4 regions of the Streptomyces sp. RLA131 genome follow, and region 4 is predicted to be linked to each of the others. Evidence: riboswitches for the same ligand, from Rfam matches in the RefSeq annotation. Region 4 holds a riboswitch; each other region holds the start of a gene.
The links. A riboswitch is a leader RNA that binds a small molecule or an ion and turns the genes downstream of it on or off. The one in region 4 is predicted to bind cyclic di-AMP.
Positions count from the first base shown of each region.

Region 1 (7,619 bases), 1.7 Mb from region 4:
AAAGCCGCCCCCGGCTGCCGCACCCGCTTTGTCGCTTTCTGGAGCGACCTCGACGAATTGATGAGTCCCGTCGAATCGGCGCGCCTGGAACATCCGGATCTCATCGCACGAAATGTGCACATCGCTGGAATCGGACATCTCACCATGCCCGTCCACGCGGCCATCGCGGCCGGGATCCGGGAGGCACTGGTGGGCGAGGAACTGGCGTCCGGAGCCATGGACGCGGCCTAGGGACGCCGAAGACGCTCGAAACCGTATCGAACACAGTGCATTGCGGAGGTCCGAAACCTGCCGAAGATTGTCCCCGTCCCCCACAGGGGGATACAGTCGCCGCTAATTCTCCTGCTGCCGAGGCGAAAGAGAAGCGGTGAACGATCCGGAGTACAGCACCTACGGGTACGAGAGCGGCTATGCGACCGCCTCCTACCAGCCCGTGGGAGCCGTCTACGCGGACGATGATCCGCTCTTCGGATCGAACGGTTACCCCCAGAGCTGGGACACCAACGGGTACCAGCAGTACCAGCAGTATCCGCAGTACCAGCAGCAGCCCTATCAGCAGCAGTACCAGGAGTACCCCCAGCAGTACGCGTACGCCGAGTACCAGCAGTACGCCGAGCCCACGCCCGTACCCGAGCCCGTACCCGAGCCCGAGCCCGCGCCCGACATCCAGGCGTACTACGAGCCGGAGCCGGAAGCCGAGCTGGAATTTGAGCCCGAGTACGAACCGGAACCGGAACCGGAATGCGAAGCGGAACCCGCGGCCGCCGTACTCATCCCCTCGCCCGCCGGGCCCCGCAGTGCCAACCGCAGCCGGCGCCGCCGCCCCGCGAAGCGCTCTGCCCTGCTCACCGTCGCCGTCCCCTCCGTCGCCGTGATGGGCGTCGCCGCCTGCGCGGCCGCCACCGTGACCGGCAGCAGCGCCGGCTCCGGCTCCACGAAGACCCGGGCCGACGCGGCGACCACCACCGCCACCACCAAGCTCGACCAGCAGCTCGCCGGGGTGAGCCGGGACGCCGACGACTTCGCGGACCGCGCCAGCCGTACGCAGGAGCGGATCGACCTCAAGGAACGCCAGGCCACGGAGAGGAAGAAGAAGGAGGCGGAGGCCATCGCCAAGGAGGCCGCCCGCCCCAAGATCCTGCTCCCGGTGACGCAGAAGGGCCTCAGTGCCTACTTCGGCCAGGCCGGCGTCAACTGGATGTCCGTGCACACCGGCATCGACTTCCCGGTCAGCTACGGCACCCCCGTGATGGCGGCGACCGACGGCACCGTCCGCACCCAGTGGAACAGCGCCTACGGCAACATGGCCATAGTCACCTCCCCGGACGGCACCGAGACCTGGTACTGCCACCTCAGCAGCACCAAGATCCGCTCCGGCACGGTCAAGGCCGGCGATGTCATCGCCTACTCCGGCAACTCGGGCAACTCCACCGGCCCGCATCTGCACTTCGAGGTACGGCCCGCCGGCGGCGCGGCCATCGACCCGTTGCAGTGGCTGATCAAAAAGGGTCTCGACCCCCGCTAGGGCAGAGCCCCGCAGAGCCCGGCCCGGGCCCGCACCGCACGACCCTGCCCTGCCCTGCCCTGCCCTGCCCCTAGAGCTTCTCCACCGGCGCGTACCGCAGCAGCAGCCGCTTCGGCTTCTCCTCGCCGAAGTCGACGGTCGCCTCCGCCGAGTCCCCGGCGCCCTTCACTCCGACGACCGTGCCCAGCCCGAACGAGTCGTGCGTGACGCGGTCGCCGACCGCCAGCGCCACCACCGGACGCTCCTTGGCGACCCGCCGGGTCGCGAAGCCGCTCGGCCCGGCCTTGGCGGACCGCGAGGAGAAGATCCCCGCGGCGGCGCCCGCCGCCGCGGAGGCGGAGGCCGAGGGAGCGGAGGAACCGCCGGTGCGCTTCCACTCGATCAGCGTCTCCGGGATCTCCTCCAGGAAGCGTGACGGCGGGTTGTACGAGGGCTGGCCCCAGGCGCTGCGCATCGTGGAGCGGGTGACGTAGAGCCGCTCACGCGCCCGGGTGATGCCGACGTAGGCGAGCCGGCGCTCCTCCTCCAGCTCCTTGGTCTGGCCGAGGGCGCGCATGTGCGGGAAGACACCGTCCTCCATGCCGGTCAGGAAGACGACGGGGAACTCCAGCCCCTTCGCGGTGTGCAGGGTCATCAGTGTGATGACGCCACCGCCGTCGCCCTCCTCGCCGTCCGGGATCTGGTCGGAGTCGGCGACCAGCGCGACCCGTTCCAGGAAGTCCGCCAGGGTGCCCGGCTCGTCGTCGGTGCGGTCCTGCTCGTACTCCAGGGCCACGGCGGCGAGTTCCTGCAGGTTCTCCACCCGGGTCTCGTCCTGCGGGTCGGTCGAGGCCTGCAACTCCGCCAGGTAGCCGGTGCGTTCGAGCACGGCCTCCAGGACGGTGGCCGGCCCGGCGCCGGACTCCACGACGGTGCGCAGCTCCTCCAGCAGCTCGTTGAACCGCTTCACCGCGTTGGCCGAGCGCGCGGCCATGCCGTAGGCCTCGTCGACCCGGCGCAGGGCGGCGGCGAAGGAGATCTTCTCCCGCAGCGCCAGTGCCTCCAGCATGGCCTCGGCGCGGTCGCCGATGCCGCGCTTGGGCACGTTCAGGATCCGCCGCAGCGGCACGGTGTCCTCGGGGTTGGCGAGCACGCGCAGATACGCGAGGACGTCGCGGACCTCCTTGCGCTCGTAGAAGCGCACCCCGCCGACGACCTTGTAGGGCAGCCCGACCCGGATGAAGACCTCTTCGAAGACCCGGGACTGGGCGTTCGTGCGGTAGAAGACCGCCACATCGCCGGGCCTGGAGTCCCCGGCGTCCGTCAGCCGGTCGATCTCGTCGGCGATGTACTGCGCCTCGTCGTGCTCCTGGTCGGCGACATAGCCGGTGATGACGGGGCCGTCGCCGGACTCCGTCCACAGGTTCTTGGGACGCCGCGAGGCGTTGCGCTCGATGACGGCGTTGGCGGCGGTGAGGATGGTCTGCGTGGAGCGGTAGTTCTGCTCCAGCAGGATGGTCCGCGCCTGCGGGTAGTCCTCCTCGAACTGGAGGATGTTGCGGATGGTGGCGCCGCGGAAGGCGTAGATCGACTGGTCCGCGTCACCCACCACGCACAGCTCGGCCGGATCCTCCACGCCTTCCGACGTGCCGACCAGCTCGCGCACCAGGGTGTACTGGGCGTGGTTGGTGTCCTGGTACTCGTCGACCAGTACGTGGCGGAAGCGCCGCCGGTAGTGCTCGGCCACGTCGGGGAAGGCCTGGAGCAGGTTGACCGTGGTCATGATGATGTCGTCGAAGTCCAGGGCGTTGGCCTCGCGCAGCCGGGACTGGTAGAGCACATACGCCTCGGCGAGCTTCTTCTCGAAGGGGTTCTCCGCCTGGCCGGCGAAGGTCTCCTCGTCGATCAGCTCGTTCTTGAGGTTGGAGACCTTGGCGCTGAAGGACTTCGGCGGGTACTGCTTCGGGTCGAGGTCGAGATCCCGGCAGACCAGGGCCATCAGCCGCTTGGAGTCGGCGCCGTCGTAGATCGAGAAGCTGGAGGTGAAGCCGAGCCGCTTGCTCTCCCGCCGCAGGATGCGCACGCACGCGCTGTGGAAGGTCATCACCCACATGGCATTGGCGCGCGGGCCGACCAGCTGCTCGACGCGCTCCTTCATCTCGCCGGCGGCCTTGTTGGTGAAGGTGATCGCCAGGATCTCGCCCGGGTGCACATGGCGGGTCGCCAGCAGGTGGGCGATCCGGTGGGTCAGCACCCGGGTCTTGCCGGAACCGGCGCCCGCGACGATGAGCAGCGGGCCCCCCGCGTGCTCGACGGCCGCGCGCTGCTGCTCGTTGAGCCCTTCGAGCAGCGCGGCGGCGTCCAGTACCGGCCGGTGGGCGCCGTCGCGGTAGTACGCGTCCCGCTCGACGGGCACGTCGAAGTGACCGCCGAACAGGTCGTGCGGAACCGGCTCCGGCGCGGGCGTCTCCTCCGGGGGCGGAGGCGGGCCGTCGGCCGGTTCGAGGTGGGCCAGGAAGCTGTCGTCAAAGAGGCTGCTCATCGCCTCCCGAGTCTAGGCCGTGCCACCGACAGTCCCTGCCGGAACGTGTACGTACGGTAGAGGTCACACATGGGTTTCCGGACATATCGAACATCAGTCTTCCCAAGGACCACTCCCGTTGATTACGGTTCCGCATCAGGTGGCCCGCTCCTCCGGCGGTGACCGTGCCGTCACGGGCCGCCTTCGCTGAGTCCGGCGCGAGCCGGAGCCGGGGACCCACGTACGACGACCTTGGGGTGAATCGGTCCTTCGCGGACCGTAGGGCGGCCTTCCGATGCCCGAACCCGACAGCTAACCCGGTAAGCGGTCAACGGAAGGAGCCGCCTGCCTTGGCGACCCACCGCAAACCCCGCACCGGCATACTCACCGCCCCCGGCCCGCGTGCGGCCGTGGGGCTCACGACCGCCGCACTGGCGACGGTCACTCTCTTCGGGGAGAGCGCGAGCGCGGCACCCAGCGCCGGCAGCACCACGGTGGCCATCAAGAAGGTCCAGGCGAAGGTCGACAAGCTCTACGAGCAGGCCGAGGCCTCCACCGAGCGCTACAACGCGGCCAAGGACAAGGCCGAGAAGCAGCGCACCGCCGCCGACAAGCTCCTGGACGAGGTCTCCCGCAAGACCGCCAAGCTCAACGACACCCGGGACCAGCTCGGCGAGTACGCGGCCGCCCAGTACCGCAGCGGCGGCCTGGACAGCACGACCACCTATCTGCTGGCCAACGACCCGCAGCAACTCCTTGAGAACGCGCACGTGATGGACCGGATGTCCGGCCGCACCGAAACGGCGCTGGAGACCTTCCGCACCCAGCAGATGGAGGTCGCCAAGCAGCGCGGCGAGGCCGTGGAGAGCCTGGCCAAGCTGGACGCCGCGCAGAAGGAGCTCAGCAAGGAGAAGAAGGCCGTCCAGGAGAAGCTGACGGCCGCCCAGAAGCTGCTGAACGGCCTCACCGCCAAGGAGAAGGCGCGGCTGGCGGCGCTGAAGAAGAAGCAGGAGCAGGCCGCCGCGGCGAAGGCCGCGGCCACGGTGCACTCCTCGACCAGCGGCAGCGCCAGTACGAGCACAAGCACGAGCACCGGTTCCAGCAGCAGCACGAGCGCCAAGGCCGCCAAGGCGATCGCCTTCGCCCAGGCCCAGCGCGGCAAGCCGTACGTGTGGGGCGCCACCGGCCCCAACTCCTACGACTGCTCGGGGCTCACCCAGGCGTCATGGGCCGCCGCCGGGGTCTCGATCCCGCGGACCGCCGCCGCGCAGTACAGCTACGGCACCAAGGTCAGCGCGTCCGACCTCCAGCCGGGGGACCTGGTGTTCTTCTACTCGGGCATCAGCCACGTCGGCCTCTACATCGGCAACGGCCAGATGATCCACGCCCCGCACACCGGCACGGTCGTCAAGATCGCGCCGATCAGCGAGATGCCGATCGTCGGCTACGCCCGGATGGCCTGAGCGGACGAAGGGCCCGCGGCGGCACAGCCCCGCGGCGGGCCCGGCCCCGCGGCGGGCCCGGCCGGGCCCGACCGGGCTCAGGTCCACAGCACCGCGATGAAGATGTTGGCGATGGTCAGGGCGCCCACCGCGCCGAAAACCGCCGCCGGCTGCCGTTCCTCGTCCCGCTTGACGTAGACCAGGCCCAGGATCACCACCAGGACGGCCAGCTTCACGCCGATCTTGATGTTGTTGACGGGCTGGTCGTCGGCCTGGTTCAGGCCCACCAGCAGGGCACCGGTCACCAGCATCGTCAGTGCGCCGTGCAGCATCCCGGGCACGAAGCGGGCCTCGCCGCGCCCCATGGCCTTCATCTGGGTGAGGAAGCCGCCGAGCAGTGCCGCGATGCCGATGATGTGCAGGCCGACGACGAAGTGAATGAGTACGTCCATGGCACAGGACCATAGCCAGGCCCATAGCAGCCCCCGACACCCAGGTGTGCCTCAATCACCTCATCGGTCACAGACGGTCGGCGAACGGGCGGAACGCCCGTCGAACAGCGGTCATCCCCGGTCGGTTACCGGACGAATCAAAGCAGTCCCGCGCTCCTGCCCGCCCCCGGGTGACGGGCAGGTTTAGCGTCCTCCTCCAGGTGGCCGATCCCCACTGCCGGCGAGCAAGCGCCGGCACGGCCGCCCCCGCCGAGGATCCGGCGGCGGCCGCCCCCCGTGCGGCCGCCGCCGGATCGCGGTCAACGGCGGCTAGGAAGGGAGAAGGCGTACGTGCCGTCGCACAGCAGGCCCAAGCAGCGCTCCTTGGCCGGCTCCACCGCTCGCACCGCCGCGACCATCGCCATGGCCGGTGCCGCGTCCGTGGCCCTGCTCGGTGAGACCGGCCACGCGGAGCCCCGGCTGACCACAGCCGAGGCCAAGGCCCAGGTGGACCGGCTGTACGAGGAGGCGGAGACCGCCACCGAGGCCTACAACGGCGCCCGGGCGAAGGCCGACGCCGCCCTGACGAGGATCGACGGCCTCCAGGACGAACTGGCCCGCAGGACCGGCCGTCTCAACGCCACCCGGGACCGTCTCGGCTCCATCGCCACCGCCCAGTACCGCTCCGGCGGCATCGACCCCGCCGTACAGCTCGCCCTCGACTCCACCCCCGCGCAGTACCTGGAGCGGGCCCAGTTCATCGACCAGCTCGGCGGCCGCCAGTCCGCCGCCCTGCGCACCCTCACCGCGCAGCGCCGTGAGGTCAGGCAACTGCGCACCGAGGCCGACGGCGAACTCGCCACCCTGCGCGGGGCCCGGACCGAACTGCGCGCCCACAAACGCGCCGTCGAGTCCAAGCTCAAGGCCGCCCAGCAGATCCTGGACCGCCTCACCGGGGCCCAGCGCACCGCCCTGGACGCCGCCTCCCCGGGCTACCGGGCCACCCGCGGCGTCTCCGGCGGGGCCCGCGGCGCCCTGTCCGGCCCGGGGAGCCAGGCCGGCACGGAGGCCGCCCCCAACGCCCGCGCCGCGCAGGCCGTCTCCTTCGCCTACGGAGCCCTCGGCCTGCCCTATGTCTGGGGCGCCACCGGCCCCTCCGCCTACGACTGTTCCGGCCTGACCCAGGCCGCCTGGCGGGCCGCCGGCGTCTCCCTCCCCCGCACCACGTACACCCAGATCAACGCCGGGTCCCGGATCCCGCGGTCCGAACTCCAGCCGGGTGACCTGGTGTTCTTCTACTCCGGCATCAGCCATGTCGGCCTCTACATCGGCAACGGCCAGATGATCCACGCCCCGCACCCGGGCGCGCCGGTGCGGATCGCGCCGATCGACGAGATGCCGTTCGCGGGGGCGGCGCGGCCCGCGTGACACGGCCCGCCGACACGGCCCGCGCAACGCGACGCGCAACCCACAACTCGGCGTGCACACAAGGCAGTCGGGCAGCCGGGCGGGGCGCACATGAGACCAACTCACAGCAAAATCGGGGTTATCTCAGATGCTGTTCGCCTGAACCACAGCTTCTTCCTTGATCACGAGGCCACTCTCCTGCCTCATGACACACACCACGAGACCCCCGTCACCCGAGGGATCCAAAGGCCCTGGAAACCGCGCCGACCGCAGAAGCGGCAAGGGCCTGCACCGCCGGCGCTTTCTCGGCGGAC
Region 1 covers NZ_JBWDOQ010000002.1:5,020,752-5,028,370, reverse strand. The annotation lists gene RWE79_RS23895 (alpha/beta fold hydrolase) at 1-231, shown strand, start outside; partial or broken gene RWE79_RS23890 (M23 family metallopeptidase) at 806-1,525, shown strand; gene pcrA (DNA helicase PcrA) at 1,596-4,046, opposite strand; cyclic di-AMP (ydaO/yuaA leader) riboswitch at 4,221-4,367, shown strand; gene RWE79_RS23880 (C40 family peptidase) at 4,376-5,488, shown strand; gene RWE79_RS23875 (hypothetical protein) at 5,566-5,919, opposite strand; gene RWE79_RS23870 (C40 family peptidase) at 6,250-7,326, shown strand; gene RWE79_RS23865 (multicopper oxidase family protein) at 7,511-7,619, shown strand, end outside.
Region 1: linked by a shared signal. The riboswitch ahead of RWE79_RS23880 (C40 family peptidase) and the one ahead of RWE79_RS15865 (transglycosylase family protein) in region 4 are both predicted to bind cyclic di-AMP.

Region 2 (7,619 bases), 3.0 Mb from region 4:
GTGTAGCCGGCGTCCGTGAAGACCTTGATCATCTTGCGGTTGGCGGGCAGCACCTCGGCGACGAAGCGGCGGATCCCCCGCTCCCGGGCCACCGCCGCGACATGCTCCATCAGGGCCGATGCCACACCCCGCCCCTGGTGCGCGTCCTGGACCAGGAAGGCGACCTCGGCCTGGCCCTCCTCCGTACGGTCGTAGCGGACGGTCGCGATGAACTCACCGCCGACGGTGGCGGCCAGGCCGACCCGGTCGTCGTAGTCGTGGTGGGTGAAGCGGTGCACGTCGCGGTCGGACAGCCGGGGGTAGGGGGCGAAGAATCGGTAGTACTTGGACTCGTCGGAGACCTGCTCGTAGAAGCTGACCAGCCGCTCCGCGTCGTCCGGGGTGATCGGGCGCACATGGGCGATGCCGCCGTCGCGGAGCACGACGTCCGCCTCCCAGTGCACCGGGTACGGCCGCGAGAGCGGCGGAGTGGTCATGGGCCAAGCGTAAGGGGACGTACCGGATCAGTGCGACGATATGACGAAGCGGTCTCCGGCGCGGCTGCGCCTCGTGGGAGACTGGTCTAGACAACCTGGAACGACCCGGAGGACACCACCATGGCTGAGCGCCACGTCACCGTCGGCTGGCCGGAGGGCCTGCACGCACGCCCCGCTTCGATCTTCGTCCGTTCGGTGACGGGCCTCGGCGTGCCCGTGACGATCGCCAAGCCCGGCGGCACCCCGGCCAACGCCGCGTCCATGCTGGCCGTCCTCGGCCTCGGCGCGCAGGGCGGCGAGGAGATCGTGCTGGCCTCCGACGCCGAGGGCGCCGAGGCGGCGCTCGACCAGCTGGCCGAGCTCGTCACCAAGGGGCTCGACGAGCTGCCGGAGACCGTCTGACCCGGCCTTCCGCGAATGGTGGCGGGGCCGCGAAAATCCGTCCGGATTTCGCAGCCCCGCCACTTCGCCTTTCGGGCGTCATTCGGCCCGGAAATCCGCGCAGGGCACAGCGGAATTACGCATCAGAATATCTCCGGCAAGCTCCGGCGCAATTCTTCTCAGTTGTATACGGCACTTCTGTTAAACGCGGCCGCCCGTCGTGTGTACGCCGTGTTTCCAGTTCCTCACCGCACGGTCGCGCCCCGCGCCGAACGCCGCAGCCGGTGCACCCCGGCCGACCGCTCCACGTGCGCCGTCGCCAGCTTGCGGGCCCGCTCGGAGTCACCGCGGGCCACCGCGTCCACGATCGCCCCGTGCTCCTCCCAGGACTCCACGGCGCGCCCCGGCGAGTCCACCGCGTACACCCACGCGATCTTGTGCCGCAGCTGCGTGAGCAGAGCCACCAGGGTGGGACTGCCGGAGGCCTGCGCCAGCGTCTCGTGGAACCAGCCGTCCAACGAGGGCAGATCGGACAACTGCCCCTGCAGGGAACGTTCCTGCCCGAGCCGCACCAGACCGCGCAGCACCTTGATGTGCGCCTCCGTACGCCGCTGCGCGGCACGCGCCGCGCCCAGCGGCTCCAGCAGACCGCGGATCTCCAGCAGGTCCGCCGCCTCCTGCTCGGTGGGCTCCGCGACCGAGGCCCCGGCGTGTCTGCGGGTGCGCACGAACCCCTCGGACTCCAGCGTGCGCAGCGCCTCACGGACCGGGACCCGTGACACGCCGTAGCGCTTGGCCAGCAGCTCCTCGGTCAGCCGGCCGCCCGGCGGATAGAAGCCGCTGATGATGTCGTCACGGATCGCCGTGCACACCGCTTGGGCGGAAATACGACGCCCTGCGCCGCCCGTCCCGTTCACGTCCGATCCCACATCGCCGGTCCCTTCATTCCCCGTCCGGTTTAATCCCCGCGTAACGCGAAGATCGGTGTTTCTTCGGCGACTCTATTCCAGCACAGTCGGGATTCCGACGGGAGTCCCTAATTCAGCAAGTATTTTTGGACACACGAAGGCCCCGGCCGGGGGAGCCGGGGCCTTCGCCGCGGGGGAACGCCGTGGGAGACGCCGTGGGGACGCCGTGGGGGGACGCGGTGGGGGACGCGCCCGGTCAGACCGCCACGCCGTGCTTGCGCAGATACGCGACGGGGTCGACGTCGGAGCCGTAGCTCTGGCTGGTGCGCACCTCAAGGTGCAGATGCGGCCCGGTGACGTTGCCGGTGGCGCCGGACAGACCGAGCTGACGGCCGGCGGTCACCGTCTCGCCGACGGAGACGCCGATCGAGGACAGATGGCCGTACAGCACGTACATCCCGTCGGACATCCGCAGGATCACGTTGTTGCCGTACGAGCCGCCCCAGCCCGCCTCCACCACGGTGGCCGGACCGATCGCGTGCACCGGGGTGCCCGTCGCGGCCGCGAAGTCCGAACCGGTGTGATAGCCGGAGGACCACAGGCTGCTCGTGGCGTGGTACGGCGTGGATATCGACGAGGCGACCGGCTTCATCCAGCCCGTCAGACTCCCCCGGGCACCCGGCACCGACCGGGCCGCGCGCTGCCCGGCCGCCGCCGACCTCTTCGCCCGCTCCTTCGCCGCGGCCTGGGCCCTGGCCTTCGCCCTGGCCTTCTCGCGGGCCTGCTCGGCGCGGGCCTGCTCGGCCTTCTTGCGCGCCGCGTCGGCCGCCTTGTGCTGGGCGTCCGCCTGCGCGGCGATCTGCGTGACCAGGGTGTCCGTCACGGCCGCGCACCGGCTGAACGCGGTGCCGGGAGCCGCCGTCCCGGCCGCTCCCGCCTCGGCGGCTCCGGCGGTGGTGGTCGCCGCGAGCACGGCGGCGCAGGCCAGGGTCGTGCGAATGCTGAACGTGAGCGCCATGGCAGGCGGAGTCCTTTCCTTCCCTCTCGCCTACCGGGTTAGCTGACGGGTTCGGAGCAGGAAGGTCTCCTACGGGCGGCTCGCCCGATTCACCCCAGGGGGACTACGCGACGTGGGTCCCCGGCTCCCCAGGCTCACGCCCTGCGGGGACTCGGCGATCGTTGCTCCGGTGCCGCCGGACGCGGCTTGTCTTACGGACAACGAGCGACGACGCTAACCGCGCCCCCCGGCCCCCACCAAATAAAACGCCCCAATTGTGCCCGATGCCACATAACCCCCGCGGGACCCGGTTGTGGGCAGGCTCAGGGTCGGTCCGCCGGGTCCGCCGGGTCGTCCTCGGTCCGGACCGGCCGAAGATCGGCCGGTCCGGCGACCGAGGACGAGCGGGCCCCGTCAGAGGGCCGTGGAGACCGTCACCGGGCCGATACCGAGGGCCTTGACGGGCTCGGCGATGGCCGCCGCGTCCCCGACGAGGACGACGACGAGCCGGTCCAGCGGGAAGGCGCTGACCGCGGCCGCCGTGGCCTCGACCGTGCCCGTGGCCGCGAGGCGGGCGTACAGCTGGGCCTGGTAGTCGTCGGGCAGGTACTGCTCGACCTGGTCGGCGAGCGTGCCGGCGACGGCGGAAGCCGTCTCGTAGCGCAGCGGCGCGACACCCACGAGGTTCTGGACGGCGACGTCACGCTCCTCGTCGGTGAGGCCGTCCTCGCGGAGCGTCCTCAGCACCTGCCAGGTGTCGGCCAGTGCCGGGGCGGTGACGTCGGTGGCCACCGAACCGCTGATGCCGATCAGCGAGGCACCCGTGCCCTCCGGGGTGGAGAGCAGGACCTGCCCGAAGGCCCGCACGCCGTACGTGTAGCCCTTCTCCTCACGCAGGACGCGGTCGAGCCGCGAGGTGAGCGTGCCGCCCAGGCAGTACGTGCCGAGGACCTGTGCGGCCCAGACCGGGTCGTGGCGGTCGGAGCCGGTGCGGCCGATGAGGACCTGGGTCTGGACGGCGCCGGGGCGGTCGACGACGACGACGCGGGCGTGGTCGTCGGAGGTGATCTGCGGCAGCGGCCGGCGTTCGGCGGGCTTGCCGGTCCACTCCCCCAGCGTCTCGGTGAGCAGCGCGTCGAGGTCGATGCCGGTGAGGTCGCCGACGACCACGACGGTCGACGTGGAGGGCCGCACATGCGTGTCGTAGAAGGAGCGCACCGCCGCCGCGTCGATCCGGGCGACCGTCTCCTCGGTGCCCTGGCGCGGCCGGGAGCAGCGCAGCGCGGGGGCGAACAGCTCCTTGGACAGCGCCATGGCGGCGCGCCGGGCCGGGTTGGCCAGCTCGTGCGGGATCTCGTCGAGGCGGTTGTTGACCAGCCGCTCGACCTCGCTGTCGGGGAAGGCCGGCGCGCGCAGGGCGTCGGAGAGCAGGCCCAGGGCCTTGTCCAGCCGGGAGGCGGGGACCTCCAGGGAGACCCGTACGCCGGGGTGGTCGGCGGCGGCGTCGAGCGTGGCCCCGCAGCGCTCCAGCTCGGCGGCGAACTCCTCGGCGCTGTGCTTGTCGGTGCCCTCGGAGAAGGCGCGGGCCATGATGGTGGCCACGCCGTCCAGGCCCTCGGGCTCGGCGTCGAGCGGCGCCGCGAGCAGCACCTCGACGGCGACGACCTTCTGGCCGGGGCGGTGGCTGCGCAGCACGGTCAGGCCGTTGGGCAGGGTTCCGCGGCCGGGGGCGGGGAAGTCCCAGGGCCTGGGGTCGCCGGCCTGCGGCTGCGGGTGGAACGTCATGGTGGGTGCGACGTCGGTCACTGGTCGGCGCCTTCCTCGTCCTGGGCCTCATCGTTGTCGTTGGCGCCACCGGTCGGCTCGTAGACGAGCACCGCCCGGTTGTCGGGCCGCAGCGTCGCCGCCGCGACCTGCTGGACCTGCTCCGGGGTGATCGCCAGGACCCGCTGTACGGCGCTGAGCGCCAGTTGGGGGTCGCCGAAGAGCACGGCGAAGCGGCACAGCTCGTCCGCGCGTCCGCCGACGGTGGCCAGCCGGTCCAGCCACTCGCGTTCGAGCTGGGCCTGCGCACGCTCCATTTCCTCCGGCGTGGGGCCGTCCTGCGCGAAGCGGGCCAGCTCCTCGTCGACCGCCGCCTCGATGGCGGGCACCTCGACACCGCTGGAGGTCTTCACGTCCAGCCAGCCCAGCGAGGGCGCCCCCGCGAGCCGCAGCAGGCCGAAGCCGGCCGCGACGGCCGAGCGGTCCCGCCGCACCAGGCGGTTGTGGAGCCGTGAGGACTCTCCGCCGCCCAGGATGGTCAGCGCCAGGTCGGCGGCGTCGGCCTCCTCGGTGCCGTCGTGCGGCAGCCGGTACGCGGCCATCAGCGCCCGGGACGGCACGTCCTCCTCCAGCACCTCGCGCAGCTGCCCGCCGATCACTCCGGGGAGTGACCCGTCGCGAGGCGCGGGCTTGCCGTCGTGGCCCGGGATGGAACCGAAGTACTTCTCGACCCAGGCCAGCGTCTGCTCCGGGTCGATGTCGCCGACGACCGCGAGCACCGCGTTGTTGGGCGCGTAGTACGTACGGAAGAAGGCCTGGGCGTCCTCCAGCGAGGCCGCGTCCAGGTCGGCCATCGAGCCGATGGGCGTGTGGTGGTACGGGTGGCCGTCGGGGTAGGCCAGGGCGGTCAGCCGCTCGAAGGCCGTGCCGTAGGGGACGTTGTCGTAGCGCTGGCGGCGCTCGTTCTTGACGACGTCGCGCTGGTTGTCCAGGCTCTCCTGGTCGAGCGCGGCGAGCAGGCTGCCCATGCGGTCGGCCTCCAGCCAGAGCGCGAGCTCCAACTGGTGGGCCGGCATGGTCTCGAAGTAGTTGGTGCGCTCGAAGCTCGTGGTGCCGTTGAGCGAGCCGCCGGCACCCTGGACGAGCTCGAAGTGTCCGTTGCCCTTGACGCTGCCCGAGCCCTGGAACATCAAGTGCTCGAAGAGGTGGGCGAGTCCGGTACGGCCCTTGACCTCGTGCCGGGAACCGACGTCGTACCAGAGGCAGACCGCGGCGACCGGGGTGAGGTGGTCCTCCGAGAGCACCACGCGCAGGCCGTTGGCCAGGCGGTGCTCGGTCGCGGTGAGGCCGCCGGATTGTGCCTCCGGCGTGGCCGTGTGACCCATGGGCAAGCTGTCCTTCCGGTCGCGCGCTCTGCGTTGTGCTGAGCGGTTCACTGTGCGGGTGGTGCTGAGCTCCTGCCACTCTAGGCAGCGTGCCGACCCGGTGCGAAGTTCCCGCTCAGGGCATAACCGGACCGGGGGTGTGGTCGGCGGTGTCAGCGGGGCGGTCCACAATGGACCGCATCGGTTGACGCCGGCCGCCCGACACCGGTCGCTGTTCGACCCGCACAACCCGCCCAGGTCCAGCCGAAGGAGCAGCGCCGAGATGGCCCGCCGCACCACGAAGACCCCGCCACCGGACGATTTCGAGGAGCGCATCCTCGATATCGACGTCGTCGACGAGATGCAGGGTTCCTTCCTCGAATACGCCTACTCGGTCATCTACTCGCGTGCGCTGCCCGACGCCCGCGACGGGCTCAAGCCCGTCCACCGCCGCATCGTCTACCAGATGAACGAGATGGGCCTGCGGCCCGAGCGCGGGTACGTCAAATGTGCCCGTGTGGTCGGCGAGGTGATGGGCAAACTGCACCCGCACGGTGACGCCTCCATCTACGACGCCATGGTGCGCATGGCCCAGCCGTTCTCGATGCGGCTGCCCCTGGTCGACGGTCACGGCAACTTCGGTTCGCTGGACGATCTGCCCGCCGCCATGCGGTACACCGAGGCGCGGATGTCGGGCGCCGCCCAGCTGATGGTCGAGTCCATCGACGAGGACACGGTCGACTTCTCGCCCAACTACGACGGCCAGGAGCAGGAGCCGGGGGTCCTTCCGGCCGCGTATCCCAATCTGCTGGTCAACGGCGCCTCCGGGATCGCGGTCGGGATGGCGACCAACATGCCGCCGCACAACCTGAACGAGGTCATCGCCGCGGCCCGGCACCTCATCCGCTATCCGAACGCGGATCTGGACGCCCTGATGCGCTTCGTGCCCGGCCCCGATCTGCCCACCGGCGGCCGGATCATCGGGCTCGGCGGGATCCGGGACGCGTACGAGAACGGCCGCGGCACCTTCAAGATCCGCGCGACGGTGTCGGTGGAGGACGTGACCCCCCGGCGCAAGGGACTGATCGTCACCGAGCTGCCGTTCACGGTCGGCCCGGAGAAGGTCATCTCCAAGATCAAGGACCTGGTCGGGTCCAAGCGGCTGCAGGGCATCGCCGATGTGAAGGACCTGACCGACCGCGCGCACGGGCTGCGGCTGGTCATCGAGATCAAGAACGGCTTCAACCCCGAGGCGGTGCTGGAGCAGCTCTACAAGCTGACGCCGATGGAGGACTCCTTCGGCATCAACAACGTGGCGCTGGTGGACGGTCAGCCGCTCACGCTGGGCCTGAAGGAGATGCTGGAGGTCTACGTCGACCACCGCTTCGAGGTGGTCCGCAGGCGCAGCGAGTTCCGCCGCCGCAAGCGGCAGGACCGGCTGCACCTGGTGGAGGGCCTGCTGGTGGCGCTCGTCGGCATCGACGAGGTCATCGCGATCATCCGCTCCAGCGACAACGCGGCGGCGGCCAAGGAGCGGCTCATGGAGCGCTTCTCGCTGTCGGAGATCCAGACGCAGTACATCCTGGACACCCCGCTGCGGCGGCTCACCCGCTTCGACCGCATCGAGCTGGAGTCCGAACGCGAGCGGCTCAACGCCGAGATCGAGGAGCTGACCCGGATCCTCGACTCCGACGCGGAGCTGCGCAAGCTGGTCTCGGCCGAACTGGCC
Region 2 covers NZ_JBWDOQ010000002.1:6,329,887-6,337,505, reverse strand. The annotation lists gene RWE79_RS29585 (bifunctional acetate--CoA ligase family protein/GNAT family N-acetyltransferase) at 1-476, opposite strand, end outside; gene RWE79_RS29580 (HPr family phosphocarrier protein) at 597-878, shown strand; gene RWE79_RS29575 (GntR family transcriptional regulator) at 1,103-1,786, opposite strand; gene RWE79_RS29570 (M23 family metallopeptidase) at 2,022-2,783, opposite strand; cyclic di-AMP (ydaO/yuaA leader) riboswitch at 2,796-2,950, opposite strand; gene RWE79_RS29565 (M16 family metallopeptidase) at 3,177-4,568, opposite strand; gene RWE79_RS29560 (M16 family metallopeptidase) at 4,565-5,911, opposite strand; gene RWE79_RS29555 (DNA gyrase/topoisomerase IV subunit A) at 6,174-7,619, shown strand, end outside.
Region 2: linked by a shared signal. The riboswitch ahead of RWE79_RS29570 (M23 family metallopeptidase) and the one ahead of RWE79_RS15865 (transglycosylase family protein) in region 4 are both predicted to bind cyclic di-AMP.

Region 3 (7,619 bases), 1.3 Mb from region 4:
CCGACAACTCGGCGTCGCCAGCTGGGTTCGACCATGCGCAAGCTCCGGGAGCGCAGGGGGATGACGCTGGAGGAGGCCGGGAAGCTCGTCGGCGTATCGAAGGCCACGGTCAGTCGGTACGAGACGAAGGAAGGGCCCATCAAGTGGCCGGTCGTCGACGCGCTGTGCCGGGTCTACGAGGCGAGTGACAGCGAGCGGGAAGCGGTCGTCACCCTCGCGAAGGGAGCGAAGGAGCAGGGGTGGTGGAGTTCTCTCGGCGTCACGCTGCCGGAGACGATGAACCTCCTCCTGACGCTCGAGGACGAAGCGGTACGCGAGGACCACTTCGCGACGGTCTACGTACCGGGACTTCTCCAGACCCGCGAGTACTCGGAGGCGGTTCTCCACGCGTCCGAGATGCGCCGTCCCGCGGAGGAGATCGAGCGACAGGTGGGCATCCGGCTCAAGCGGCAGCAGATCCTCGGGCGGGAGAACCCGCCCCATGTCTGGGCGGTCCTGGACGAGTCCGTCGTCCGGAGGGTGGTCGGAGGAGCGGACGTGATGCGGGCGCAGCTGGCGCATCTGCTGGGATGTGCCGAGTCGCCCAACATCACTCTGCAGGTGCTGCCGTTCTCGACCGGTGCGCACGCGTCCGCCATGGGTACGTTTGTGATCCTCGGGGGTCCCGAAGCGGCACTCGACGTGGTCTACCTCGACCTGCACACCGGCGCCCTGTTCCTGGAGAAGGAGCACGAACTGGATTGCTACCGCAGGGCATTCGACTACCTGCGCGCGCAGGCCCTGGACATCACCGCCTCCACGGAGATGATTCGGCAGGCCCGTGAGGAGATGCGGTGAACGGCGTGGGAGCGACCTGGTTCAAGTCGTCGTACAGCGGGGGCGCCAACACCGAGTGCGTGGAGGCGGCCTTTGTCGTGGAGGGCATCGCGATCCGGGATTCCAAGGAGCCGGGCGGGCCCGTGCTGCGGTTCGGTCGCCATGCCTGGTCGGAGTTCGTCTCCGTGGTGGGTGAGTCCGGCCCGGCAGGCTTGCCGCGTCCGTAGGCCGGGGTTCACCGCCAAGGCCCCGGGGCGCGCGTAGGGGGGTGTGCGCGGGGCGTGTGGGGGTGGGGGTGGTGGGTGGGCCGTGTCGGCGTCGTGGTGGGGGCGTTGAGCACTGGGCCGGGGTGCGTACGTATTCCTGTACGCATTGGGCGCGGCGCTGGCGTTACCGAGCGGTGAGGCGGGACCACGATGATGCGTTGGCTGGTGATGGCCGGGGCGAGCTGTGGGTTGGCCGTGCTCGCGGTGGCGGGTGGGCTGGCGTTGTTGCCGCGGGGTACCGCTGAGGCCGTGGAGGGGGCGGCTGTGGGGTGGGTGGTGCTGGGGTTGGCCGGGTTCCTGTTCGGGGTGATGGCCAAGCGGTCGCGGGGGCGCGGGCGGTCATGAGGTGCCGTCGTCGTCCCGGCCGCGGCGGGCTCGCCGGCTGAGGAGTGAGCGCAGGCGGCCGAGAATCTGTTCCTCCTCGGGGGCCAACGCGTCCGGGGTCCGCGGGCGGGGCTGTTCCCGTTCCCGTTCCTGTTCCTCCCGGTAGTGGCCTTGCAGAAGCTCTGGGCCTGCCGTACGGCTTCGACCCGGCCGAGGCCGCCGAGCTCCTCGGTCCGCATGGCCTGGGCGACGGCCACCTCCCAGTGGTCCTGGGCGCGCTTCCAGTCGTTCTTGTGGGCGATGCGTACAAAGTGTTCGAGGAAGTCCACGTCGCTGGGCGTGCCGTGGAAGTAGTTGCCGAGCCGGGCTATCCGCACCGGAGGGTGCAGGCGCTGGTGCAGCTTGCGCTTGCCGAAGATGAACACGGACCGGCTGGAGGCGTAGCCCTTGCCCCCGGTGATGCGGTTGTCGATGAGGTGGCCGGCGAAGCCACCGATGACGGCGGGAATGACCAGCCAGCCGGCGAAGGAGAGGATCCAGGGGAACAGGGTCCGGTCCTTGGCCGCGGGTGAGTTGCCGATGAGGGCGTTGTACGCGACGCTCCAGCCGTCGGCGATCCAGGTGGCGACGTAGAGGCCGAGGGTGACGGCCACGGTCAGCAGCCCCCAGTCGATGATGAACTGGACGACGCCGGACAGGGCCTTGCGGGAACGGAAGATGCGGCGCAGCCCCTCGCGGAGGGTCGGTTCCGGTGGGGGTGTCAGCGCGGGCGGCAAAGTGGTCATCGTCAGCTGTCGCCCCCGCCCCGAGTGACCGGCTCTCCCCTGTCCGTGGCGGGATTCCAGCCATGTGACGGGTGGTTCAATCCGCTTTTCGGCAAGCGGGAGCGGCGGGCGGCGCACGCCGTGGGCGCGCTTACCGGGGGCCTACGCGTAGTGGGGGACGATTTTTCCGTGGAGTGGCTTCGCGGTGCGCGGTCGGACCATTACGCTGAGTGCCCAATATCAAACGGGGACGTGCGGGGGCGGGACGAGACGGTGAGCGGAGGACCGTATGGGGAACGCACGACCGGGTGAGGCGGGTCCTGGGCCGGGGCCGGGGCGGCCGAGCAGTGGGGAGGAGGTGCAGGTCGGTGAGTTGCTGGCGCGGGCGCAGAACGCGTTCGAGGTGGCTGACGACGTGCTGGAGCGGTTGACCACCGCGTTGATGGCCCATACCGAACTGGCCTCCTTCCGGCAGCGCAAGGGCCCGCCGCAGAAGTTGAGCCGTCGGACGTTGCGGCACAACTACCTGCTGGCGGACGGCAGTAGCCTCAGTCTCTGGGAGATCGAGCACAACACCGGGCCGGGCGGTGACCGGCGGCACGAGGTGTACACGGATCCGGAGTTCCTCGCGGCCGCCCAGTATCTGATCGACAGCCGCTTCGGCGATCCGAGCCCGGAGGAGCTGGAGGCGGAGACGGCGGAGTGGCTGGCGCGGTTGCCGGAGCTGGCCGCGCTGGAACTGCCGCAGGGGCCGCGGCAGTACTCCGAGGACCGTTCCGCGGAGCACGCGTGGCGGGTGCTGCGCCGGGCGGAGAACGCGGACGCCCCCGGGGAGCGGATACGGCGGTTACTGCTCTCGGCGATCGGCCACGACATCGCGTACGTCACCGGGCGCCATCTGCGGGCCGGCGGGCGGGTGGTGGGCTGGACGCTGTACGAGCACGCCTTCCTGCTGGCGACCGGCGAGGAGATCAGCCTGTGGGAGGTCGAGCACACCATGAACCCGGAGGGGCGGCCGGTGTGTGAGGTGTACGACGACGAGCGGGCGGCGTGCGACGCGGCGGATCTGCGGCTGGAGGCCCTTTAGGCCCCGTCACCCGCCAATACGACGGTACGACGTGAAAGAGGCGGGCTTCCCCGGATCGGGGTTGCCCGCCTCTTTCATGGTTCGGGTCGACTAGACCGACAGGCCCTTCGAGCGCAGCCACGGCAGCGGGTCGATCGGGTCGCCGCCGCCGGGGCGGACCTCGACGTGGAGGTGGGGACCGGTGACGTTGCCGGTGGCGCCGACGCGGCCGATGGTGTCGCCGGTGGCGACCTTGCCGGAGGTGACGGTCATCGAGGAGAGGTGGCAGAACCACAGCTCGGTGCCGTCGGGGAGGGTGAGGATGATGCGGTAGCCGTACGAGCCAGCCCAGCCGGCGGAGGTGATGGTGCCGCCGTGGATGGCCTTGACGGGGGTGCCGGTGGGGGCGGCGAAGTCCTGGCCGGTGTGGGTTGAGGCCCACAGCGAACTGGTCTCGCCGAAGCCGGCGGTGAGGGTGTACGAGGCGACCGGCTTGACGTAGCTCTTGGCGAGCTCGGCCAGGCGCTTGGCCTCGACGGCCACCTTGGCGGCGGCTGCCGCCTTCTTCTTGGCGGCGGCCTCGGTGCGGACCTTCTCGGCGGCCGCGGCCTTGGCGTCCTTGGCGGCGGCGAGGTTGTCGGCGGCGGCCTTCTGCTGGGAGGCCTGCTGGAGGATCCGGGTGCGCAGGGACTCGCCGGCGTTGATGTCCAGGTTGCCGGCCGGGTCGGCGGCCTGGGCCTCGTCACCGCTGTCGATCAGGGTGCCGATGCCGGGCAGGCTGTCCACCTCGGGCAGGTCCGGGAGGGACACGGCGAGCGGGTTGTGCCCCTCGGCCGTGGCGACCCCGCTGCCGACGCCGAGGACGGCGACGGCAGCGACACCGAAGACGGCCGAACCACGGCCGAAGGTGCGCTGCTTGGAGACGCGGTGACGGCCGCGTACGGGGGCCGTGGACTCGCGGGTGGGGTTCCAGGTGCCGGGGCCCTCGTCGTGGCCCTGGCTCTGCTCGTAGCCCTGGTCGTCCTGCTCGGGCTCGAAGTGCGACTCGGGCGCGGGCTGCGGCTGCGGCTGCCGCTGCGCCTGCGCCTGGGGCTGCGGCTGCCGCAGGGGCGCCGTGCCGAAGGCGGACCACTGCTCGGGCTGCTGAGCGGACTTGGACTCGGGCTTGGGCTCGGACTTGGACTCGGGCTTGTGCTCGGCCCTGGGCTCGGACGGGCGCTTGGGAGCGGCATCCATCAGACCGGCGGCCGCGGCCGCGTCACGCAGCTCCGCCCAGCCGGCCGCCATGTTCCATTCGCCGGTGTCCCAGCCGTCGACGGCGTTCTTGGTGGGGGCTGCCTGCTCTGTCGCGGGGGGCGTCCAGCCGGCCGCCATGTTCCACTCTGCGGTGTCCCAGTCGGGGTTCGCGGTGTAGTCGTACCCGTCGTACTGCTGGGAATCCGGTATGAGGGCAGGCTTGTTCGACGCCACTCGGGCGCGCTCCTTTCCTTCCTTCTCGCCTACCGGGTTAGCTGACGGGTTCGGAGCAGGAAGGTCTCCTACGGGTCTGCCGGAGCAGATCCGATTCACCCCAGGGTGTTGGTTCCCCGGTTCCCGCGGACGGGATTCGGCAAGCGCGCGGTTGCCGTCTGTTCGGCGGCGGGACGACCGCGCTGCGTTATCGAACGTTAATAGAGGCGCAGGGGAATTCCAAGCCGCTTCGGGCAGTTCACAGCTGGAATCTATACGCATGGATCCCGCAGAAGCGGGCAAAAGGGCGCCAGCACTGTGACTCGCGGGAGATCTGAGGATACGTCAGCCGTGACCCGCGAGCGGGTGGACGGTCACTTCGTGTGACGGTCGGCTGGTGGGTCAGCGTCCGCCCAGCGCTCTGGCCAGGCGTTGGTCGAGTCGGCGGGCGGTCGCCTCGGGGGTGGTGTCCTTGTCGTCGGCGTGGGTGACGAGCATGAGATGCACCTCACGTTGGAGCAGCCGGCTGAAGGTGACGTAGTGCGCGGTCGCGGGGCGGGCGCGGGCCTGGCGCAGGGCGCACCAGAGCAGAGTGGTGTAGCCGGGTCTGCGGCCCCCGGGTCCCCGGGAGGGGGTGGACTCGGAGCCTTCGCGGACCGGACGGTCGTAGTACCAGGCGGCAGGGTTCGCGGCGGTGCAGTCGGTGTCGCTGGTTCCGTACGCGGACTGCCGGGCGGGGGCGAACCCGGCCTGCAGCAGGGCACGCTGGCGGGTGCGGCCGGTGAGGAAGCGGATCAGGTCGGCGGCGTCGTCCTGGCGGGCGCTGGTGGCGGCGATACCGAGGCTCTGGCCGCCGAGGACGGCCGTGCCCGGGAGCCGGGCCACGCCGAACCGGGTGGAGGGGGCGAGTCCGGCGTCCAGTTGGTTGTAGGCGTAGGGCCAGTCCCGCATCAGGATGCTGGCGCCCTGCCGGAACTGGGCGAGGGAGACCGATTCGTCGGCCTCCAGCGATTCGGGGGCCAGGCTGTTGGGCGAGTTGATCCGGTTGAGCTCCTCCAGCCCCTGGCGCAGGGCGTCCTGGCTGCCGGTGTAGCGGCCCTGCCCGTCGACCAGGTTGACGCCGACGCTCCAGAACGCCTCCAGGGTGTTGACGGTCAGTCCCTCGTAGGCGCGCAGCTGGGTGGTGTACGCGGGCAGGCCGATCGACCGCACGGCGGCGAGCAGGTCGCTGACGGTGGTGTATCTGCGCAGGTCCTCGGGGCGGCGGCCGGCCTTGGTGAGGAGGTCGTCGGTGCGGTAGTAGAGCAGCCCGACGTCGGTGTTGAAGGGCACGGCGTAGGTGCCGCCCTTCCAGCGGCCGGCGTCCGCCGCCTGCTGGAGGAAGTCGTCGTCCACGAGCCCGGGGTCGAGCCGGCGGATCAGCCCGCCGTCGGCGAACTCCGGGATCCAGGTGATGTCGAGGTTGACGACGTCGTACGTGGCGGTGCCCGACTGGAGGGCGCCGACCAGTTCGCTGCGCTGGTCGTCGGAGGCGCGGGGCAGTTCCACGAGCCGGGCCGGGCGCCCGGGGTTGCGCCGGTTCCACTCGTCGATGAGCCGGCGGCGGATCCCGCCGCCGGTGGTGCCGGTGGAGGTGGCGGAGGTGGTGAGGTCGGCCCCGCTGGCGACGATCAGGGGGCGCGAGGTGTCGGGGGGCGGCTGCGGGGCGGGGGCGGGGGTGCTGCCGCAGGCGGTGAGCAGCACCAGCAGGGCGGCCGCCCGTATGCGTCGGGGCAGCGCCGCGCCGTGCGGGGCGCCGGTCATGAACGGCCCGCGGTGAGCTGGGCGATGGTGTCGGCGAGGGCGGTGGACAGGTCCTGGGAGGTGTCGATGCAGGCCCCGCCACGGGCGGTGACCTCGGTGTTGAAGGCGAGGTCGCAGCCGGTGTCCTCCAGCGACACGACGACGACCGGGACGGCGGTGTCCGGGGCGTCGGCCCGGGGGCTGTTGGGGCTGTCCTCGTCGTCGGTGATGAGGACGAGCAGGGGCGTACGGGCCCCGGAGCCGCCTGAGCCGCCTGAGGCGCCGGAGTCACCGGAGCCGCCGGAGCCGCCGGAGGCCGAGCGGGCGGCGAGGCTCTTCGTGAGCCGGCTCAGCGCGGTGGTGACGGGCGCGTCGCGCCGCACGGGGCGGAGGGCGCGGACGGCGGTGGCCAGCCGGGCGTCGCTGTGGGTGCCGAGCGGCAGCAGGGTGGAGCCGGGAACCGCGGTGATGCCGTATCGGTCGTCGCCGGTCAGGGACGCGGCGGCGCGGGTGAGTACGGAGCGGATGGTCGCGGCGTCGTCGCCCCCGTACGCGGAGCTGGACACGTCGACGGCGAAGACCACGTCGCGCCGGGTCCCGGCGGCGCCCCGGTAGGCGTCCAGGAGGGCGTCGACCCGGCGCTGGTCCGGGGGTGTGCCGCCGGTGCGGGGGTGGGCGGCGAACGCGGCGCTGTTGAGCGGTTCGCCGGGTCGGGGGCCGGCCGTGCCGTGGCGGAAGCCCTGGGCGGCCAGGGCGCGCTGTCCGGCGGCCGAGGTGAGCCAGTCGCCGAGCCGGTCGACGGCCTGGTCTCGGTCGGCGCGGTCGGCCCGGCCGGTCTCCCAGGTGACCGGTACGTAGGACAGCCGCAGCGGCGGCACGTCGCTGGGGTAGTAGGCGGCGTACGAGTCGCCGGTGTTGCTCAGGCAGGGGGGACGGGAGTCCAGCTCGGGGGTGTCGAGGGCGGCGGCGGTGGACTCGGCGACGAGCAGGGCCAGTTGCTGCTGCGGCGAGGTGCCGCGGGCGAGCCGGGCGTCGCAGGCCAGGGTGCGGTCGTCCTCGGGCAGCACCCCGGAGCGCGGTCCGGTGGTTCCGGTCGCGCCGGCCGGGAGGTGCAGCAGCAGATGCAGGGCCGCCTCGGAGGAGCGGGGGGCC
Region 3 covers NZ_JBWDOQ010000002.1:4,590,270-4,597,888, reverse strand. The annotation lists gene RWE79_RS21815 (helix-turn-helix domain-containing protein) at 1-837, shown strand, start outside; gene RWE79_RS21810 (DUF397 domain-containing protein) at 834-1,043, shown strand; gene RWE79_RS21805 (DUF6313 family protein) at 1,052-2,191, opposite strand; gene RWE79_RS21800 (DUF6227 family protein) at 2,460-3,257, shown strand; gene RWE79_RS21795 (M23 family metallopeptidase) at 3,348-4,472, opposite strand; cyclic di-AMP (ydaO/yuaA leader) riboswitch at 4,718-4,858, opposite strand; gene RWE79_RS21790 (extracellular solute-binding protein) at 5,088-6,488, opposite strand; gene RWE79_RS21785 (caspase, EACC1-associated type) at 6,485-7,619, opposite strand, start outside.
Region 3: linked by a shared signal. The riboswitch ahead of RWE79_RS21795 (M23 family metallopeptidase) and the one ahead of RWE79_RS15865 (transglycosylase family protein) in region 4 are both predicted to bind cyclic di-AMP.

Region 4 (7,619 bases):
CGCGCTTGAGGAACATCGCCAGCGTCCAGTCGGCCAGCACCCGGAACTTGCGGTTGAAGGTCGGGACCGCCATGCCGTGGTAGCCACGGTGGAAGTACCAGGCCAGGCGGCCCTTGAACTTCAGCTTGACCTTGCCGATGCGGATCAGCGCGACGCCCTTGTGCAGGCCCAGGCCCGCGACGGCGCCCTTGTTGCCGTGCTTGTACTCGGCCTGCGGGAAGCCGCGCATGCCGGAGATGACGTTGTCGCCGAGGACCTTGGCCTGGCGCAGCGCGTGCTGGGCGTTGGGCGGGCACCAGGCGCCGGGGCCGGAGGCGAGGTCGGGGACCTGGGCGTTGTCGCCGGCCGACCAGATGTAGTCGGTGCCCTGGACCTGGAGGGTCGGGGCGGTGTCGACATGGCCGCGCGGGCCGAGCGGGAGGCCGAACCTGGCCAGCGCCGGGTTGGGCTTGACGCCCGCGGTCCACACCAGCGTCGAGGCGTCGACCTCCAGGCCGTTGTCGAGCACGACGTGCTTGTCGACGCAGGACTTCATGGAGGTCTTGAGGTAGATCTCGATACCGCGCTCGCGCAGGTGCTCAAGGCCCCACGCGCCGAGCTCGGGGCCGACCTCGGGGAGGATCTTGTCGGCCACGTCGACGAGGATGAAACGCATGTCCTCGCGCTTGACGTTCGGGTAGTACTTCGCGGCGTCCCGCGCCATGTCCTCGATCTCGCCGATCGCCTCGGCGCCCGCGAAGCCGCCGCCGACGAAGACGAAGGTGAGGGCCTGGCGGCGGATCTCCTCGTCGGTCGTGGACTCGGCCTTGTCGAGCTGCTCAAGGACGTGGTTGCGCAGGCCGATGGCCTCCTCGACACCCTTGAGACCGATGCCGTTCTCGGCGAGGCCGGGGATCGGGAAGGTCCGGGAGACCGCGCCGAGCGCCACGACCAGGTAGTCGAAGGGCAGCTCGTAGGAGTCGCCCACGAGCGGCTCGACCACGGCGACCTTGCGGTCCTGGTCGATGGTGGTGACCCGGCCGGTGAGGACCTCCGCCTTGGGGAGCACGCGGCGAAGCGGCACCACGACGTGGCGGGGGGAGATGTTGCCGGCGGCGGCTTCCGGCAGGAAGGGCTGGTACGTCATGTACGAACGCGGGTCGACGACCGTGACGGTCGCCTCCGCGTAGCGCATCTTCTTCAGGATGCGTCGGGCCGCGTACAGGCCGACGTACCCACCGCCTACTACGAGGATCCTGGGACGCTCCGTGGTGCTCATGGCTTCGAGTATTCACCACACCCCGGGGGGTAGCTCGTGAGCCCCTTCACAAGCTAACCGCACCCTTCTGCTACACTGCCCCGCTTCGTGACCAGGGCCACAGTGCTCATGGGGAACCCGGTGCGGGGCGCGGGCGTTGAGCAACCCCTGTGAAGTGCGGAAATCCCGGCCTGGGTGGCCTCTGCGGCCGGTCGCGCAATACGGCCGAAACACGCACCCGCAAAGGGTTTTGGGGGCGCCCGGAGCCTGCGGCCTTCGAAAACCGGGCCACAGGACCGGAACTTCATGTGAAGAGTTTCACAAACAATCTCGGGCGCCGGATCAGGCGACGCTCCAGGCGATGCCGTCGAGGATGTCGTGCTCGCTGACCACCACTTCCTCCGCCCCGATCCGCTCCATGATCTCCAGCAGGACCAGCGCCCCCGCGCCGATGACGTCAACCCGGCCGGGATGGATCACCGGGACCTCGGCGCGCTGCGCGTGCGTGGTGGTGAGCAGCTCCCCGGCGATCTCCCGGACCCGGGCCACCGGGATACGGGAGTGATGGGTCGCCGTCGAGTCGTACTCCGGCAGGCCCAGCGCGATCGCGGCCACCGTGGTGACCGAGCCGGCCAGGCCGACCAGCGTGCCGGCCCGGGTGAGGGGCACCGCCTCGGCGGCCAGGTCGAGCGCGGCCTCGATGTCGGTCTTCATCGCGGTGATCGCGCCCAGCGTCGGCGGGTCGACGACCTTGCCGGTGTCCTTGCGGACCAGGTGCCGCTCGGTCAGCCGTACGCAGCCGATGTCGACCGAGCGGGCCGCGTCGACACCGCGGTCGCCGACCACGAACTCCGTCGAGCCGCCGCCGATGTCCACCACCAGGAACGGCCTGGCCAGGTCGGAGCGGCCGGCCAGCTCCTTGGTGGCCCCGACGAAGGAGAACTCCGCCTCCTGGGCACCCGTGATCACCTCGGGCTCCACACCCAGGATGTCCACCACCCCGCGTACGAAGTCCTCGCGGTTCGAGGCGTCCCGGGAGGCCGAGGTCGCCACGAAGCGCAGCCGCTGCGCGCCCAGCTTCTCGATCACCGCCGCGTACTCGCGGCAGGCGTCGAAGGTCCGCTCCAGCGCCTCGGGGGCCAGCCGGCCGGTGCGGTCCACGTCCTGGCCGAGCCGGACGATGGTCATCCGGCGGTCCAGGTCCTCGATCACGCCGGTCGCGAGGTCGGCGTCGGCCACCAGGAGCCGGATGGAGTTCGTACCGCAGTCGATGGCCGCGACCCGGGTCATTCGGCGTCTCCTTCAGCAGCGGCCGCGACGGCCGTCCCGGCCGTCCCGGCCGGCGGGCCGCACGGCGTCACACACGGGCCCTTGCGCCACCATTCCGGCAGCATCGCGATCGCCTCGTCGCCCAGCGGGTTCACACCCGGTCCGGCCGCCAGCGAGTGGCCGACCAGCACATGCAGGCACTTCACCCGGTCCGGCATCCCGCCGGCGCTGGGGAAGCCCTCCAGGACCTCGATGGCGTCGCGCCGCGCGATGTAGTCCTCGTGCGCGGCGCGGTAGGCGGCGGCCAGCTCCGGGTCCTCGGCGAGACGGGCCGTCATCTCCTTCATGACGCCGTCCGCCTCCAGCGTGCCGATCGCGGAGGCCGCACGCGGGCAGGTCAGGTAGTAGAGGGTCGGGAACGGCGTCCCGTCCTCCAGCCGCGGCTGGGTCTCCACGACGTCCGGATTGCCGCACGGGCACCGGTGGGCGATGGCCCGCAGGCCGCGCGGCGGGCGGCCCAACTGCTCCTTGAACGCGGCGATGTCCGTCTCGGTGGGCGGAGTGCGCGGGGTGACGGCGGGGGGCGTATCCATGCGGAGTGTCTTCTCGTACCGTTCGTCGGTCGTCGGTCGTCGGGAGGTCGGTGGTCGGTCAGTGACGGGCGGCCGCGGAGGCGTCGGCGTGGTCCACGCCGTCCCAGAGGTTGGCGTACCAGGCGCGGCGGGCGGCCGCCCCGCTCGCTTCGTGGCGGTCCGCCTCGTCCGCGCTGCGCTGCGCCGTGGAGCCCGGCTGGACCACGGTGAAGCCCGTCTCGCCGGGCATCACGTAGTTCAGGCGCTGCCGTGCCTGGCTCCTGACGTACGCCGGGTCCTGCCAGCGGGCCTTCTCCTCCCGCAGCTCCTTCACCCGGCGCTCCGTCTCCTGCGCCTGGCGGCGCTGGTCGGCGATGGCGCTGCGCTGGGCGATGTACTGCCGCATCGGGTACGCGAGCGCCACGACGAGCGCGCACACGACCAGCGCCAGTACGGCGGCCCGGCCCGTGAGGCGGTTACGGCGCGGTGCGACGGGGCCCCGGCCCGCGGCGCGGTACACCCTCGCCTGCGCCTGGGCGCCCAGCGCGCGGATCCGCGTCGCGGTGGAGAAGCGGTCCGGCACGTGCACCTCCGGTGAGGGTTCGCGTTGGGTCGGCGGCTGCGCCTGCCGGTCACCCTACGCGGCCGGGGGCCGCACACACCGGCACGCCGGTACGCCGGCTGCGGTTTCGTACCCGGCCCCCGGCCGGGAGCCGGGCTGTGGCCGGGTTGTGGCCGGGTTGTGGCCGGGCCACAACCCGGCGGGGCCGGAGATCAGCCCTTGAAGCGCGGGAACGCCGAGCGGCCCGCGTACACCGCGGCGTCGTCGAGGATCTCCTCGATGCGCAGCAGCTGGTTGTACTTGGCGACGCGCTCGGAGCGGGCCGGGGCGCCGGTCTTGATCTGGCCGCAGTTGGTGGCGACGGCCAGGTCGGCGATGGTGACGTCCTCGGTCTCACCGGAGCGGTGGGACATCATGCACTTGTAGCCGCTGCGCTGCGCGAGCTCGACGGCGTCGAGGGTCTCGGTGAGGGAGCCGATCTGGTTGACCTTCACCAGGAGCGCGTTGGCGGTGTTGTTGTCGATGCCCTTCTGCAGGCGCTCGGGGTTGGTGACGAACAGGTCGTCGCCGACGATCTGGACCTTGTCGCCGAGCTGGTCGGTGAGGGTCTTCCAGCCGTCCCAGTCGTCCTCGAACAGCGGGTCCTCGATGGAGACCAGCGGGTACGCGGCCACGAGCTCGGCGTAGTACGCGGTGAGTTCGGCGGCGGACAGCGCCTTGCCCTCGAACGAGTAGCTGCCGTCCTTGTAGAACTCGGAGGCGGCGACGTCGAGCGCCAGCGCGATGTCCTGGCCCGGGGTGTAACCGGCCTTCTTGATGGCCTCGACGATGAGGTCGAGAGCGGCGCGGTTGGAGTCGAGGTTGGGCGCGAAGCCGCCCTCGTCACCCAGACCGGTGGACAGGCCGCGCTCCTTCAGGACCGCCTTGAGGGTGTGGTAGACCTCGGCACCCCAGCGCAGGGCCTCGGAGAAGGACTCCGCGCCGATGGGCGCGATCATGAACTCCTGGATGTCCACGTTGGAGTCGGCGTGCGAGCCGCCGTTGAGGATGTTCATCATCGGGACCGGCAGCACGTGGGCGTTCGGGCCGCCCAGGTACCTGAACAGCGGCAGGTCCGAGGCCTCGGAGGCGGCGTGCGCGACGGCGAGCGACACGCCGAGGATGGCGTTGGCGCCGAGCGATGACTTGTCGGGGGTGGCGTCCAGGTCGAACATCGCCTGGTCGATCAGGCGCTGCTCGGTGGCGTCGTAGCCGACCAGCTCGGGGCCGATCTGCTCGATGACGGCGAGGACGGCCTTCTCCACGCCCTTGCCGAGGTAACGGCTCTTGTCGCCGTCCCGGAGTTCGAGGGCCTCGAAGGCGCCGGTGGAGGCACCGGACGGAACGGCGGCACGACCGGTGCTGCCGTCGTCGAGGCCGACCTCGACCTCGACGGTGGGGTTGCCTCGCGAGTCGAGGATTTCCCGGGCTACGACGACGTCGATGGACGGCACGTGAGTCTCCTTCTGGATGTCTCTATCTTTTTCGTGCTGAGCCTAACCGACCCGAAAAGCCCCGGCCGGGCACGCTTGGGGGAGAAGCGTGCCCGGCCGGGGAGCCGTGGGGGGTGGCGTCGCGGTGGACGCCCCCGGTCAGAGGTGCTTGCCGCAGATCGGCCAGGCGCCCTTGCCCTGGCTGGCCAGGACCTTCTCGGCGACGGCCATCTGCTGGCCCGAGGTCGCCAGGTCGGCGCGGGCGGCGTACTTGGTGCCGCCGTAAGCGGCCCAGGTCGAATTGGTGAACTGCAGGCCGCCGTAGAAGCCGTTGCCGGAGTTGATGTGCCAGTTTCCGGTGGACTCGCACATGGCGACCTTGGTCCACGCGGTGGCCGGAGCGGCGGAGGCGGAGGAGGCGGTCATCATCGGAACCGCGATCGCACCGGTGGCGACGGCACCGAGAGCGGCGAGACGGATCGACTTCGAGACACGACGGATCATGATCTGGGTTCCTCACCGGCGCCTGCGAGGTCAGCTGTCGGGTTCGGGCCGAGTGAGTGCCCGGCGCGGCGCGACGTGCGCGCAGCGCTTAACCCCGAGCCGCACGGAGCGGCGGACGACGGGCGTCCGGATCCGTACGGCGGCGAACCTGTGGGTCCCCCGCTCCTGCCTTCGGCGCTTTCGCGTCGACTGTTCCCGTCGGTCGGCGGCAGGACTCGGCGTTCCTGACCGGCGGGGCCCGCGGCGGCGAGCGATGTCGACCGTAAGCAAAGGCCGGGGGTGAGGACAATCCCCCCAAGATCGCCCATCGTTCGCTTTTTCACCCACCAGGAATGCGTGTCATTCCTGGTGGGAGCGGGTGAATCGGACAAGGAGGGACACCGCGGGCACAGACCTCCGGGAGAGGCTTGTCACAGGTGCTACTCCAGGTTCAGATACTCCCCGGGGTGGATCACACTCGGATCGTCACCGATCGCGCTCTTGTTGGCCTCGTACAGCGCGCGCCATCCGCCCGCCACGTCCTCCTCGGCCGCGATCCCGCAGAGCGAGTCGCCGTCACGTACGAGGTAGCGCCGGGCGGCCTCGGTGGTGGCGCCCTCGGTGGCGGCGGACTTCGTGCGGGCGACGACCTTGACGCTGTTGCGGGACAGCTCGCCCCAGGCGGCCAGGCCCGTGGGGCCGGTGGTCTCGGGCCGGGCGTGCCGGCCCTGGTTCCGGGAGGTGGCCGAGCCGGCCCGGGTGGCGGACGGATCGGGGCTCGTCGAGGACGCCGAGCCGGATGTCCCGTCGCTGTCGCCGGTGTCCGAGGCGTCGGCGGAGTCGCTGCCGGAATCGGTGTCGGAGCCCGTGCCACCGGAGTCCGTGCCGGAGGTGGTGGAGTCGTCGGTGGCGTCATCGGACGGCGTGGCGGTCGTGTCGCCCGTCGTGTCGTCCGTCGCGTCGTCGGTGGGGTCGGCGGAGGCCGAGGAGTCGTCACCGGTGACGGCGTCGGTCAGACCCGAGAGGTCGGCGCAGGTCGGCCACGCCTCGGGGCCGAGGGCGTCGAGGATCTCGTCGGCGACGGATATCTGCTCGTTCTGGCTGGCGAGGTCGGGGCGCTTGGCGTAGTCCTGGCCGCCGTACTGGTCCCAGGTCTCCTGGGTGATCTGCAGCCCGCCGTAGAACCCGTTGCCGGTGTTGGAGCTCCACAGGCCGCCGCTCTCGCAGACGGCGACCGCGTTCCAGGTCGAGTCGGAGACGGAGGTGTCGGCGGCCTGGGCTCCGCTCGCGGCGAAGAGCGGGAGCGCCATTCCGGCTCCGGTCGCCGCGACCACCACCACAGCGGTGGGTGCCTGGCGCGGTTTGCGGTGTCGGCCGTTCCCGGACTTCAGCATGCGATCGCCTTTCCTTTTCAAAGACTGCGACGACCGCAGAACGTAGCGGCGTTGGCCATGGCATCACAAGTCGATGTATCGGAGATCACGCCAAGATCACGACGGTGACGGAGCGTCAACTCCCTTATCCCTCCTGCTCAGGGCTCGACTACCGCTCCGGCGTGAAATTCACCGGTAGAGTTCGCAGTCCGCGCATGATCAGGCCACCCCGCCAGCGCAGCTCAGAGGGCTCGACGGCGAGATCGAGATCGGGCAGCCGGGTCAGCAGGGTGGCCAGTGCGCTCTGCGCCTCCAGGCGCGCCAACGGGGCGCCCAGGCAGTAGTGGATGCCGTGTCCGTAACCGAGGTGCTGGTTGTCGCGGCGGGTCAGATCGAGGGTGTCCGGGCTGTCGAAACGGGCCGGATCCCGGTCGGCGGCGGCCAGCACGACCAGCACCGGATCGCCGGCGGCGATCACCCGGCCGCCGATCGTCAGCGGCTCGGTCGCGAAGCGCCAGGTGGCCAGCTCCACCGGCCCGTCGTAGCGCAGCAGTTCCTCGACACCGGTGGCCAGCAGCTCCGTGTCGCCGTGGGCCAGGGCCTGTTGCAGCCGCGCGCGCTGCGCGGGGTGGCGCAGCAGTGTGTGCATGC
Region 4 covers NZ_JBWDOQ010000002.1:3,289,783-3,297,401, forward strand. The annotation lists gene RWE79_RS15840 (NAD(P)/FAD-dependent oxidoreductase) at 1-1,258, opposite strand, end outside; gene RWE79_RS15845 (Ppx/GppA phosphatase family protein) at 1,580-2,527, opposite strand; gene RWE79_RS15850 (DUF501 domain-containing protein) at 2,524-3,099, opposite strand; gene RWE79_RS15855 (FtsB family cell division protein) at 3,158-3,661, opposite strand; gene eno (phosphopyruvate hydratase) at 3,853-5,133, opposite strand; partial or broken gene RWE79_RS15865 (transglycosylase family protein) at 5,275-5,616, opposite strand; cyclic di-AMP (ydaO/yuaA leader) riboswitch at 5,621-5,803, opposite strand; gene RWE79_RS15870 (transglycosylase family protein) at 6,036-6,989, opposite strand; gene RWE79_RS15875 (cytochrome P450 family protein) at 7,138-7,619, opposite strand, start outside.